Regions from separate parts of the Neobacillus sp. BF23-41 genome, predicted to be linked through region 3. Evidence: riboswitches for the same ligand, from Rfam matches in the RefSeq annotation. Region 3 holds a riboswitch; each other region holds the start of a gene.
The links. A riboswitch is a leader RNA that binds a small molecule or an ion and turns the genes downstream of it on or off. The one in region 3 is predicted to bind thiamine pyrophosphate.

Region 1: another riboswitch for thiamine pyrophosphate. It lies ahead of thiM (hydroxyethylthiazole kinase); the one in region 3 lies ahead of tenA (thiaminase II).
Region 2: another riboswitch for thiamine pyrophosphate. It lies ahead of AB7942_RS28420 (thiamine phosphate synthase); the one in region 3 lies ahead of tenA (thiaminase II).

The regions. Positions count from the first base shown of each region.
Region 1 is NZ_JBGBPR010000011.1:82,436-87,222, forward strand. It holds gene AB7942_RS17330 (acetylornithine deacetylase) at 1-726, opposite strand, end outside; gene thiW (energy coupling factor transporter S component ThiW) at 743-1,255, opposite strand; gene thiE (thiamine phosphate synthase) at 1,239-1,910, opposite strand; gene thiD (bifunctional hydroxymethylpyrimidine kinase/phosphomethylpyrimidine kinase) at 1,907-2,725, opposite strand; gene thiM (hydroxyethylthiazole kinase) at 2,741-3,553, opposite strand; TPP riboswitch at 3,635-3,744, opposite strand; gene dcuS (DcuS/MalK family sensor histidine kinase) at 3,823-4,787, opposite strand, start outside.
Region 2 is NZ_JBGBPR010000042.1:13,347-18,133, forward strand. It holds gene opp4C (oligopeptide ABC transporter permease) at 1-410, shown strand, start outside; gene AB7942_RS28405 (ABC transporter substrate-binding protein) at 471-2,105, shown strand; gene AB7942_RS28410 (FbpB family small basic protein) at 2,415-2,540, opposite strand; gene AB7942_RS28415 (DUF1284 domain-containing protein) at 2,843-3,259, opposite strand; TPP riboswitch at 3,437-3,545, shown strand; gene AB7942_RS28420 (thiamine phosphate synthase) at 3,698-4,303, shown strand; gene thiO (glycine oxidase ThiO) at 4,287-4,787, shown strand, end outside.
Region 3 is NZ_JBGBPR010000032.1:30,060-34,846, forward strand. It holds gene AB7942_RS26740 (ABC transporter ATP-binding protein) at 1-832, opposite strand, end outside; gene AB7942_RS26745 (ECF transporter S component) at 810-1,406, opposite strand; gene tenA (thiaminase II) at 1,403-2,089, opposite strand; TPP riboswitch at 2,201-2,304, opposite strand; gene AB7942_RS26755 (benzoate/H(+) symporter BenE family transporter) at 2,815-4,035, opposite strand; gene AB7942_RS26760 (DUF2062 domain-containing protein) at 4,606-4,787, shown strand, end outside.

The DNA of each region.
Region 1 (4,787 bases), on a different contig from region 3:
GCGTTCTAAGTCTTGTAGTCCCGAAATAATCTTCATCATTTTCTCGATCGCACTGGCCCCTTTAACACCGCCACCTGCATGAATCATCTTCCTCCGGATTCCATCATGATATGTTTCTTTGCTTTGAATGGTAATCCATCCAGTTATGACGCCGCCTTGTCCTTGAATATGTAAATCACTTGTATCAACCACTACTGCATAGTCAGCTGTATAACCCCTCTCAGTGCATGCCAGCGTCCCAGCCTCTCCAACTTCTTCACCGATAACAGATTGAAATTGGAGATCACCTTTGAGCGGGATACCCAGATCTTTTAAAAGTTTAATTGCGATTAGTGATGCTGCAATTCCACCTTTCATATCGGCCACACCACGTCCATATATGTAGGAATCTTTCCGATAGGCAGAAAACGGAGAATAATCCCAATCTGTATTATCCCCAACTTCCGCGACATCCACATGACCATTTACAATCAAACTATTATATTGATCAGAAGATTCTCCAGGTAAATGGCCAACCACATTCGGATCTCCGGGATAGACATCCCACTTATCTGTGGAAAATCCCATGTTTTCTAAATACCCTTTTATAAATCCCTGGACATCATTTGTATTCCGTGCAGGAGGACTAACGGTTGGAAACGCGATAAGGTTGGTCAACAATTCGATTAATTCCGCTTCTCTCGCTTCAACTTCTTGTGAGATTTTTTCAAGCAAATCCTCTTTCATTTGTTTACTCCCATGATTAGTTTCTGATAGTGGTATCATTTTCACTAACAATCAAAACTTTCTTTCTTAAAAATACGGTTAAAATAATAAATCCAATCAACGCTCCAGCAAACGAGCTAAATATAAATAATGGAATAAACCCAAATAATGTTGCCTTTTGACCGAGAAAAAGAGTTGCGAGTGGGTAAGAAAGCAGTGCCCCAATGATACCCGTTCCAATTACTTCACCGATAAAAGCAAGATAGATCTTTCTAGTCTTCCAAAATAATAGCGAGGCCAGTAAGGCTCCAACCATACTACCGGGAAAGGCAAAAATCGAACCAGTTCCCATCAGATTTCTTAGCAGGGAAACGCAAAAGGCCTGAGCTACAGCATAATAAGGGCCTAAAAGAACGGCTGATAAAACGTTCAAAAAGTGCTGAACCGGGAAGACCTTTGTAAATCCAATCGGTATATAGAACAGGTTGCTTGAAATGGTACCAATGGCTATCATCATCGCAGTTAACGTCAGTTTATGTGTTTTGTTCATTTGAATACCTCTCATGAATACCGACACTATTTCTTAACGCTCTGGCTGCTTCGATTGGTGATTCTGCATGGCTTATTGCCGTAATAACGGAAACCCCATTTGCCCCAGCCTCCACTACCGATTGAGCGTTTTCTACCGTGATCCCGCCAATCCCAACAATCGGAATATCAATGCCATCTTTTCGTAATTTTTCGATCAGTATTGTTCCCCGTGATGGCTTGGCATCCGCCTTTGTTTTTGTCGGAAAAACAGGGCCAATGCCAAAATAGTCAGCACCACCGCTTATTGCAATCATTGCTTCTTCCGTTGAATGGACGGAAACCCCAAGGATTCTCCTATCACCAATCTTCTCTCGAACTGTGTATACCGTTTCATCCTCTTGTCCGATATGTACACCGTCCGCATCAATTGCCACAGCCAACTCGATATCGTCATTAACAATGAAAGGGATATGATGTGCTCTGCAAATGGCTTGAAGTTCTTTCGCGAGTGCATATTTGTCAGCTCCAGTTAATGCGCCGTCACCCTTTTCTCGATATTGAAAAAGTGTAATCCCACCGGCAATTGCCTCTTTTAATACTTCGGCTGGATCCTTTAAACAGTTGGTACTGCCCATGATAAAATAAACACTTAAAGCCGCTTGTAGGTTTTTCATAATTCAGCCAGCTCCTTAGCGCTTTTCCTTTTTCGATATGCCCAATGGTTAGTTGGACCATGTCCTTGCCCGATCTCCAAATGGTTCTCAATTGCCGCCTGAATAAAATCCTTTGCTATACATACTGCTTCATAAAGAGTTTCCCCTTTTGCAAGTTCAGCAGTAATTACTGCTGAAAAAGTACAACCTGTTCCATGTGTGTTCTTTGTCTGAATTCTCTTGCTGGTAAAGTAGTAATATTCCTTTCCATCAAATAATAAATCAGTGGATTCAGACTCATTTTCATCATGGCCACCCTTAATCACGACATTTTTTACGCCTAACGCATGTAGTCTTTTAGCAGACTCCAGTTTATCTTCCACCGTCATAATCGACATGCCCGTTAGTACTTCCGCTTCTGGAATATTCGGGGTGATTACCGTTGCTATCGGCAATAAGTATTTTTTCATGGCAGAAATGGCTTCCATTTGCAACAAGGAAGCGCCACCTTTAGCAATCATGACTGGATCGACAACAATATTTTGCCATTGATAATTCCTGAGCTGTGCAGCGACGGCCTCGATGATTTCAGCATTAAAAAGCATTCCTGTTTTCACCGCATCCGCACCGATATCCTCGCCGATCGCTTCGATCTGTTTTACGACTGCCTCAGCTGTCATTGGATAGACAGCATGGACTCCTAAAGTATTTTGTGCCGTTACTGCAGTTAATGCCGACATCCCGAAAACATCTAATTCCTGAAATGTCTTTAAATCCGCTTGAATTCCTGCTCCACCGCCGCTATCAGAACCAGCGATTGTTAATGCTTTTTTCATTCAAATTACCTCCAGTTATCGATTAAACTTTTTAAAAGAAGCATGTGAAATGATATCATCGGTAGCAACTAAAGCTAATTGGTTTAAAAATTCGATTTGGAAACTTCCAGGTCCCATTTCAACTGTTTTTGCCGCTGCCTTCTCTGCTGCGATTCCATAATACGTTAAAGCAGCCACTGAAGCTTGAAGCAGGTCCTTCTCCACTCCTGCAAACGCTCCAATCACAGAGGTTAATAAACAGCCAGTGCCTGTCACCTTCGTTAAAATTGGATGTCCATTTGACACGACATAGGTTGTTTTCCCATCCGAAACGACATCCTCTTTTCCAGTGATGACGACAAGACCATTCAATTTTTGTGCTGAAGTAATAGCTAGTTCAATGATATTTCCTTTTGCATCCCCAGCATCGACGCCCTTAATTTCCCACTTTTCACCAACCACATTGGCAATTTCGGCTGCGTTTCCTCTAATCACAGAGACATTTACCTCGTTCATAATTCTTTGCGCGGTTTCGGTTCGATAGCGGGTAGCCCCTGCACCAACCGGGTCAAATATGACGGGAACACCGGATTCATTGGCCGCTTTTCCGGCAATAATCATCGAATCTACTGTCTGTGGGTTTAATGTTCCAATGTTCAATACTAATGAACTTGCAATCTTGGCCATATCTGCTACTTCCTCGGCTGCATATGCCATGACCGGTGAGGCACCAAGGGCAAGAAGCCCATTTGCCGTAAAATTCGTAACGACCACATTGGTAATATTATGTACCAGTGGGTTAACCTTTCTAACTTCTTCCAACGTTTCATACAAACTATTTTTTTCCATCTCAATTTCCCCGTTTCTTTTTTTAAAATAAAAAAACCAGATCCAATAATGGACCTGGTTAGTTAGTCAAAGAAATAATTAACATTCACTTGGCTACTTTCCTACGCTGGTATTACCCAGATCAGGTCCGAAGGGTTGAAAATTTCTCCATTTTCTCTCAGCCTGTTTACAGGGCACCCCTAGTAGATCTAATACTTTATTTAACTAACTACATAATATTCCTATGGCACTAGAATGTAAAGGAAAAAATATCAGTTAACATAACATTATTATTGTTTGCTTTTATAAGGGAAAGTAACAATAAATGTTGTCCCTTTATCTTTTTGGGAAAGAATTTCTATCTGTCCATTTAATTTTTCCAAGCTTCGCTGCACTAATGATAAACCGATTCCGCGGTTTTCACCCTTGGTAGAATATCCTTTGATAAATAATCGATTTCTTACATCCTCATCGATTCCTTTACCTGTATCATGAACCTCTAAGGCAAGGACATCATCGTAATAGTCAAACCTTAAGGTAACTTTTTTATTTGGACGGTCCGCAACAGCATCTAGTGCATTATCGATTAAATTCCCTAGGATCGTAACCACTTCATGCGTTATTTCCTGCTGTTGTGGTTCAGGTAGACTTCCTTCCCCATCAATGATTAATTCACAGCCATTTTCCCTAGCAAAGCTAAGTTTTCCTACAATAAAACCTGCTAAAACAGGATCTTTAAAACGACTAATAACAAATTCTACCTCAGTTTGTTGGTGATCGACAATTTTGGTAATGTATGACGAGACCATTTGATAGTCTTTTATATGAATTAAACCTGATATTACATGCAGTTTATTCATGAATTCATGTGATTGGGTTCTCAGTGCTTCCGCGTATAGCTTTACACCAGTTAATTGTTCAGCTAATTGCTTGATTTCGGTTTTTTCTCGGAAGGTAGCAATCGCACCGACAATCTTTCCTTTGACAACAACCGGAACCCGATTGGTTAAAATGGTAATATGATTGATTTCTTGTTCTTGGTCTAATTGAGATTCCCCTGTTTCTAGAACGGAAGATAGCATTGAATTTGGCATGTAGTCATCCACTTTTCTTCCTAAAAAGGACCCATGAATGCCAGCCTTTTGAAGAAGTCGGATCCCCTCATTATTTACGAGAGTGGTAAACGCATCCTGGTCAACTGCCAAAATTCCTTCCTTGGTGGATTGAAGCATCGCACTACGTTCCTCAAGCAATT
Region 2 (4,787 bases), on a different contig from region 3:
TTTTGGGACTTCTTGGCTGGCCCTCCGTTGCCAGACTTGTCCGGGGGAGTGTTCTCACGTTAAAGCATGTTGATTTTGTAAAATCGGGAATTGTGCTTGGATTAAGTACACCTCGGATTTTATTTCAGCATATTTTACCGAATGCGATGGCTCCGATAATAGTCCAAGCTACGTTTGGAATTGCTGCAGCGATCATTGTTGAAGCATCTCTAAGTTTTCTGGGAATGGGAGTGCAACCTCCAACAGCCAGCTGGGGAAATATGCTTACTGACGCTCAATCATTAACTGTATTAACTTCACAACCATGGCTTTGGCTTCCCCCTGGGGTAATGATTGTTCTAGTTGTACTTGGAATTAATTTTATTGGCGATGGAATGCGTGATGCCTTAGATCCGAAATCAATGAAATAGGAATCCTACTTAATGAAAGAATGAATGGCATTATATTTTAATAAAGAAAAGAGGGCAAATGTGAAAAAAGTTAAATTAAAGTTTTGTACCATTTTTTCGATTGCTTTGCTATTATTCCTAAGTGCATGTACAGGTGCTGATGAATCATCCTCTACACCAACGAAAAATGGCAAGGAAAATGGATCATCAAGTCAAGGTGATACCATTGTTGTGGGAATATCCAATGCATTAGGTACCATTAATCCGATTAATGCTCGTGATCAGGGAGCATGGACGATTTCATCCATTTTATTTGACCCTTTCTTTGAAGAAAGCGAATCAATGGAATATCTGCCTAAATTAGCAGAGAGCTTTGAAACAAAGGATAACCAAGCGTTTACCATAAAAATAAATTCAAAGGCAACGTGGACGGATGGAAAGCCAGTTACTACTGAAGACGTTAAATTTACGTTTGACACGATGGCGAATCCTAAAGTTCAAAGCATCGGCTTGAAAAACCTTCATGTTATTGATGGATTAGATGAAAATGGTGTACTGACTAAAGGAGAAACGAGTGTTAAGGGTATTGAAATTGTCGATGACAAAACATTCGTCATTCATACCAAAAACCCGGTAGATCCAAATTACATGAAAGGCTGTTTAGTCAATATCCGGACAATCCCTAGTCATATCCTTAAAGATAAAGATCCTGCTACTCTTCATCAAAATCCATATTTGTTAAAACCAACTGTAACGGATGGTGCCTATACGCTTAAAAATTTCAGCCCAGAAACACTAGTAGAACTTAAGGCCAATCCTAGCTATTACCGTGGTGCTCCAAAGACTGAAAAGCTATTCTTTAAAGTTGTGCCTTCTGCTAATTTAACGGCTCAGCTTCAAACAGGTGAAATTCATTTGAATTATCCTGCTGTAGGTCCCATCGCTATTCAAGATTATGAAAAAGTGAAAAATATGGCCAATGTTCGGTCAGTTGAAGGAAAAGGATATGATTATCAAGAGATATACTTTAATATGAAAACCATTTCTGACCCAAAAATGCGTCAAGCTATTGCTTATGCCATTAACCGGCCTCAAATTGTTGAGAAACTGTTAAAAGGGAAATCAGATATTATTGATGGAGCATATACACTCCCGCATCCATATTTAGATAAAAGCATTAAGAATTATGAATATGATTCCAAAAAGGCGAAGGAATTAATAGAGGAATCTGGATGGGATAAGAGTAAACCCATTCGACTTAATGTTCCTGTTGGAAACCAGGTTCGTGAACAAGCAGCAGTGATTATTTCTGAAAACCTTCGTGCAGTCGGTCTAAAGGTACAAATTCAAAAGTACGATTTCTCTACATATTTACAAAAAGCTGCGAAGCATGATTTTGATTTAATGTTCCTTGGAATCCCTTACCAAATTGATCCAGATATTAGTTCGAATTATGTTACCAATGCTGCTTATAATTTTGCAGGTTATAGTAATCCGGAAATGGATCAATTATTATCACAAGGCGCTTCAGAACCAAACCCTGAAAACAGGAAAGTAATTTATAATAAAGCACAAGAAATTTTGCATAACGACCTGCCAACCTTAACCATTTATACGGAACATCAAATGGGGGCGGTTTCCAAAAAAGTGAAGGTAGGTACACCAAAACAATTTGGCATGTTCTATGATGTGCAAAATTGGGAAATAGAAAAATAATTTAAGAAAAGAGAATATGATGTAATAAAGCTGACCTCGGTTCTAAACTGGGGTCATTTATTTTTATAGAAGAGCATGATCAATAGATTATTGTAAAATAATTACGTTCCTTGAAATGTGAAAAGGATAAATGGAATTCCTTCTTTTGAAATCCTAACCTATAAACGGAGGAAAGATTAGAAGATTATCTTACAAAGCCGATGAATGTGACTGAAGTTTTTTTGAAAAGTCTATTTTCGCAAGGAAGGCTAAAAATCCCCGAATCCATTAATGGATTCGGGGATATTATTTGATTTAATTTTGCTTATATCATTTTATTTCATGACGTTGTTCAATAAGTTTTTCAATTCTTTCTAATTCTTGTTTATTGTTAAGAAGTTCTTTTTTGTTTTCCTGTACTAATTTTTGAAATGACATGTTATTCGTTTTACGCATGATGTTCCTCCTGATGTATATGTTTCGTATTAGTAGATGATCAGAATAGAATAGTTTCAATTTTTATTTTTTGTTGGAATTTATTCTATATTAATATAATAATGTATTTTTAGACTTTTTTGATTATTAATTTTGAACATTTTGTGACAGATTATATTTCCATTAAAAGATAGTAGAGATTTTGGCTCTGTACTCCAAAAGTATTGTATATCCATAATTTGCAAATCATAGCGAATTGTTCTCGTATGGAATATGCTGTCTGCGATTCTTTCTTTCTACTGTCACGATACTATAGATGAAGTTTATTGAATTTTTCTTAAGCCCTTCCCAGCATGAATCTCTCGAATACCTTCCTCGCAAACCCCGTAAGAACGCCAAGAACAAGTTTCACAGACAACTTGAATATCGGCGGGGATGACATGTTTTAGGATATGGGACTCAATATCCTCCCATCTAAGAATTTGTCCGATTTTAAGGTTCATTTTGTCTAAAATAACGGCATCTCTTTCATAGATCTGGTCGTCTTGGCAATGGTATTCACCTGAATTAGGGAACTTTTCACACAACTGATCTGGTCCCTTTACAAGCTGAATCAACGTTTTTGGGTAGTTTCTCAAGGTTTGATGCAAAAGCGTCATATTTTCCACGTATTCTTGGGAATAGCCCATTCCCCGATAGCCTAGAAGGCAAAAAAGATGATGTCCTCGTAGCTTATACATTATTCTCCCCCAGTTTGTTTACTCCCTTTTTATATTAATAGTAAACTATGATTGTAATTCGGTTAACATCTATAAGTTTTATTCTACCATAAATAAGAAAAACATTTGACATTTCTACCTGAAGTGTTAACATTAGCCATGCAGGGAAATCATTACATGACAATTAAATAAATGACGCAATTCCGCTAGAGGTGCCTTTTTAAAAGGCTGAGATTGAAGTACTACTTCGGGACTCTATGAACCTGATCTGGGTAATACCAGCGTAGGGAAGTGGAAAACGGGATATTTGAAGAACGTATGTTTCTATTTCGAATTTTCGACCACTTTCTTACCTAAAGAAAGTGGTTTTTTGTTTTTTACTTTAAGCCTTCGATCTTCGGAATCTGCTTAAAAGGAGGGACGGGTATTTCAACTAGTATAAAAGATAAAGAGTTACATATTATCTCCAATGGAAATATGCCAATCGAACAGTTATGTGAAATTGTATGCGAAATTCATCCTTATATAACCGCGATTCATTTGCGGGAAAAACAAAAAACAGCACAGGAACTTTTCCAAGCCGTCCAACGGTTAACAAATGAAAACATCCCACTATCAAAGATTATCATTAATGACCGAGTCGATGTTGCCTGCGTTACCAGGGCTAGAGGAGTTCAATTAACCTTCCATAGTTTGGATGCAGCGCTTGTGAAAGAATATTTTCCTCAGCTTTTGCTCGGGAACTCCATCCACTCCTACGAGGAAGGACAACAAGCAAAAGAGAATGGTGCTGATTACGTGCTATATGGCCATGTCTTTCCTTCGCAATCAAAACCGGGTAAGACCCCAAAAGGACTAGAGGAATTAGCAAGGCTCACCCAATTAGACATCCCGGTAATAGCCATCGGCGGAATCACACCTGAAAATACGGGGCAGGTACTTCAAGCAGGGTCAAAAGGGATCGCAGTCATGTCAGGAGTTTTAGATGCTCACGATCCATTAGCAGCAGTTAAGGCTTACCTAAATGTATTAAATGGAGATGAACAAAGTGGAAAAATCATTTGATGTGGCCATTATTGGAGGAGGAATTATCGGGTCCTCGATTGCCTATCAGCTCGCAAAAAGGGGAAGAAAAGTCGTCATAATTGAGAAGGACCGAGTCGCTTGCCAAGCATCCAGTGCGGCTGCCGGAATGTTGGCAGCACAAGCAGAGCTGGAACAAGACGGTCCTTTATTCCAGCTAGCTTTAAAAAGTCAAGCGATGTTTTCAACGCTCGCAAGTGAGTTATTTGAATATACGGGAATTGATATTGAGTATGTGAATAAAGGAATGGTGAAAATTGCCGAAACCGAAGAAATAGCGCTCGAAGTTAAAAAACAGGTCACCTTCCAAAAAAAATGGGATCCAACCATTACCTGGCTCGATGCAACGGAAGTTCGTGTGCTGGAACCATCTCTTTCACCAAGTGTAGCTGGAGGGATGTATCTCCCTCATGATGGGCATGTACAACCAGCAAAGTTAACAAAAGCCTATGCAAAAGCCGCGGAA
Region 3 (4,787 bases):
TTTCGGTATGGAGTAAAATCTCGCCATCCTTGATCGGTTTGGTTTTTTTCAGATTAACAAGTTTGATAGATAGAGGATGCGCGTCATTTTGAACAACTTCCTCCCATTTGTGAGGAAACAACTTAGGGCGCCAAATACCCGCCTCTTTCATTTCATTTTTAAAATTCAGCAGCATTTCTTTTGGCTCCCCATCCCCGATAATACTTCCTTTCTCATTTAGGATAATGACTCGATCCATCCATTCGATGCAGCCGTCTAGGACATGTTCGACAAATACCATCGTATGGTTTGTCTTTTGGGCTAATTGATTCAATAAAACAAATATCTCATTCCGGCCAGCAGGGTCTAGCTGGGCTGTTGGTTCATCAAAGAAAATGACTTCTGGTTCTAATGCCAGTAAACAAGCTAACGCCAATCGTTGTTTCATCCCACCTGATAGAGTTTCAATCGGTGTTTTTTTATCGACCATCAGCCCTACTTTATCCATTAACTCAGAAATCATTTGGTCCATTTGGTTGCGCGGAACCGATCGGTTTTCGAGGCTGAACGCAATTTCTTCATCGACATGAAGCATGCAAAATTGCGAATCTGGATCTTGAAACATCACACCGGCTTCTTTCCTGCGGAATACCTCACCACTTACCTCTGCCTCCATATGCTCCGGGATAATGCCTGCAAGAGCGGAAATCAACGTCGATTTCCCACTCCCACTAGGCCCAAGTATTAATACTTTCTCCCCGTTATTGATGGATAAAGTAATCTGACTGAGTATTTTTTCAGAGCGATTATAAAAGCGAATCGAAAGATCCTTACATCCCAGAAACATGTCCATCGACGTTTTCCCTTTTCCTTTTTTCCTTCATCAGTTCATATTGTTCTAACACACCTGTCTTTGCGAGTGCGTCCACAATGACCTTCGCTAACAATCCACCGAGAATCATTCCGCTGATGACATGAATTCCTAATGTTGTAAAAAATACTTCCTTCGAGTAATAACCTAAACCGTTGGCAATTAAGTTATAAATCATGCTTCCAAGCGCTGCAAAAGCCCCCGATAGCATTAAAGTAAATAGGTTGTAACGTTTATATCCGAATATTGCGAATGCGATTTCCGCACCAATCCCTTGAAAGACACCTACTAAAAGGGCCGACAAACCAAAATGACTTCCGGTTAATAACTCCACTGCCGCCGCTGCAACCTCTGCAATAAGCGCTGCTCCTGGTTTTCGGATAATATACGCTACGATTGGACTAGCAATCACCCAAATTCCAAACATAAAACCTGCGCCCACCGGCCCGACAAGAGCTGAAATGGGAATCCAAAGCGTCGACCATCCTAAATAGATTACTCCACATGCGACCGCTAGAATCACAGCAAGAACGACTTCTTTCATCTTCCAAGTCATCGTTTCACTACCTCCATTTTCACAGGCCATTCTTCGAGTTTATAAGCCATATCCCAAAACATATATTCCAGCTGACAACTGATTAAGAAATGTTCCTTCATCTTCTCCTTCTCTCTCTCGGTTGCTGTCATTGCCCACTCATCAAGACGGGCACAAAATTTCGTGGTAATCGAATCGGTACGATTTCCATAAAAACTGATCCAATCATAAAAAGGATGAGAAGGATCTGGATTAACCTCCGTTAATAATTTTTTCCCAATTTCCCAATACGTCCACGGACATGGTAATAGCACAGCTAGAATTTCCCCTAATGTACCTTCGTGCGCAACGGTAAGCATATGACGCGTGTAATGAAGGGACGAGGGAGATAACGGATATCCATGTAATACCTCGTAAGGAACACCTGCTACTTGACAAAAGTTATTATGAGGATGGATTTCACTGTTTAAGATAAAAGAAATCTGCGTATTAAACATATCCATATCTTCACGATTCTCACACTTGGAAACCGCTATTCCATAGATGCGAATAAACGAATTCAAATATTCAAAGTCCTGTTTAACATAATGAATCAATTGTTCCTTTTGTAATTCCCCATTAGCTATCCCTTGCACAAAAGGATGTTCAAAAATCGCCTCGAAAATAGGATCTGCTTCTTTTCTTAATTCTGCTGAAAAACTCATAAAATTTTGCCCCCTTATTGGTTTTAATGGGAAGACTCTATTGGGATCAACTTAATGTTAAAAACGAAAAAACCGCCCCAAAAATGGAGCGGCTGAATAATTATATCTATCCATACACGAACTCCACTTTCCTACGCTAGTATGAACTAGATCAGGTTCAAAGGGTCCAAGATAACTCTCGTCTCAGCCATAAAAAGGCTCCCCTAGTGGTCTTCCTATTAATTTAACCTTCACTCTACACTCGCTGGTTAATGTTGTCAATCAATTAAAATCTTAATTATAAAAATAGACCAAATGGATTATAGATGCACTGAAACTCGAAGATATTTCCCATTATTATCCAGCAAATGTCGTAAGACTTGTAAAATATGTAGTAAGTGCGCGAAATTATGTAATAGGTTTCGTAAAATATGTAGTAAGAATCCAAAATTATGGAATAAGTTTCGTAAAATATATAATAAGAGTTCGAAATTATGTAATCCTGCGAAAGTAAGGCTTTTATTTGCGAAAACACAACAGCTAGTCTCTCCTCAATAAATAACTCTTTTAAAAAGGAACCATGTTTAGCCGCTGAACTAGAACATGTGCCCATACCCATAATATGAACAGCGGCTAATCTTCCGATAGTGAAATTAGATTGCGGCAAAAAAAGGAGAAGTGCGCGAACACTTCTCCCCTCTAACAACCTATTAATCTACGACAAATTTCGGGGCGTGACAGGCACATTACGCTTCCACCGTCTTTGCAATAATCGCTCCAACAACCAGACCCCATACCGGTGCACTAATATGGAAAAATGATACATTGGATAACGCGATGAGGAACGCAAATAGGGCACTTAAGCGATATTTATTTTCGGAGAAACCCAGCTGCAAACTAGAAAGAAGGACGCTGATTAACGCAAATCCTGCTAGCATCGACACAAACGCGTGGGGTAACGATTGGATAAACGGAACAATTTTCCAAGCGAATACTCCAAACAATAATGTCAAAACCCCCGATACCACCGCTGCCATATACCTCTTTGATTTTACCCCTGCATCCGAACTAGAACAGATGGCGGTCATCATGCCAGCAATATTCGCACTTTGCCCCCCGAAAAAACTGGCAATAATCGAAAACACTCCACTAAAAGAAACAATTTTTCGGATCGGAGGTTCAAAATCCGAGCTTTCTAGTGCGCCGATTCCAGGTGCCATATCATTACTTAGGATTAACATGGCCAGAGGCAGACCTAATGTGACCATGCCCGTCCATGTAAATTCCGGCATTTGAATGGATGGTAGAAAAAAAGCAATCTCCTTAGATGAGCTATGTAGATCTTGGGTTAAAAACAAAGTAATAAAAGCGACAACCACTGCGACCATAACGGCCGGGATCCGTTTTGAGATTTTCGTACTGATAAAGAAACTAAGCAAGGCTGCCCCACCCACTAAGGGTAAGGCCTTAACGTCTTGGACAAGCTGAACCACATAGTTGGTGACCAGACCTGCAAGCATGGCTGCAATGACTTCTTTCGGAACCCATTTAATAATTTTAGTAAAAAGTCCTGACAACCCAATCAGCAAAATCAGCAGCCCTGACATCACATACCCGCCAATTAGCTGGGGATAAGTAAAATGTGCTGTCACTGTCGCTAAAAAAGCAACCCCCGAAATCGAGTGAGCTCCGGTAATGGGAATTCTAAATAACAGAGGCATTACGATCCCTAACAACCCTCCAAAGAAATAGACGGCAAACATCCAATTGATGGTTTGCTGATTAGAGAAATGCCCTGCCGCTGCTGCCTGCAGAATGATTAACGCTGGACCCGTCATGACTAAAGTACTAGAAATTAATCCAGAAGATACGTTTTGAGTCGTTAGATCTTGAAAAACTGATTTCCTTTTATTTTCAGGTAATGGTTCAATTGATTGCTCTCTAATTAATCTATTTGGATGCCCCATTTTTTCTCCTCATACCCTTCTTCAAGTAAAAAACTTTTATTGTTAGTTTAGACAACCTTCTACAAAATGTATAGAACAAAGGCAATCTTCGACAACCGTTAATATTATTAAAAACTCACTGGCAGTCCTTATCATAACAAAAGGGACGGGGAATAAACTAGAGGAAAAAATAGCTTAAAAAAGGGAAAAGGTGCATTCTCGCAGGGATACCGCCTAACATTACGCCGATGAATTCATTTTTTTAACCTCCACGGGCATCATTCGCTTCCAACCAAGCAAAAAAGGAGAAGTGCGCGAACACTTCTCCCCTCCAACCTCTATCAAACTCTGAAAAATTACAAATTACCATTAAAAATATAAAAGAACTTTTTCTGCCTACCCCCAAAATCTTAAAATGACTACCTAAGCTTATTCTGTTAGTCATTTTTTGTCGAAAAGTCTGTCCGTTCGATGCGCACGATTTATAATTCCTTTCGGTTAACGTTTCAGTGAACCTTTTACAGATTTAATTGTATAAACTCAATCGATTAAAATAGAATTTTTGACACTACGCCTATAGGAGGAGTCTATGTGAATCGAATTTTTAGGTGGATTGTTAGATCATTATTTGCACCTGTCACTGGTAATGCAGGAGCGGTTGCAAGTACACTTGGTTTTTTCATGGGGTTTTTCCCTTTAGATAGTTTTAGAATTCCATTATTGCTTGTTCTTTCACTTTTGTTGCGACTTAATATCATTGCCTTATTTCTTGG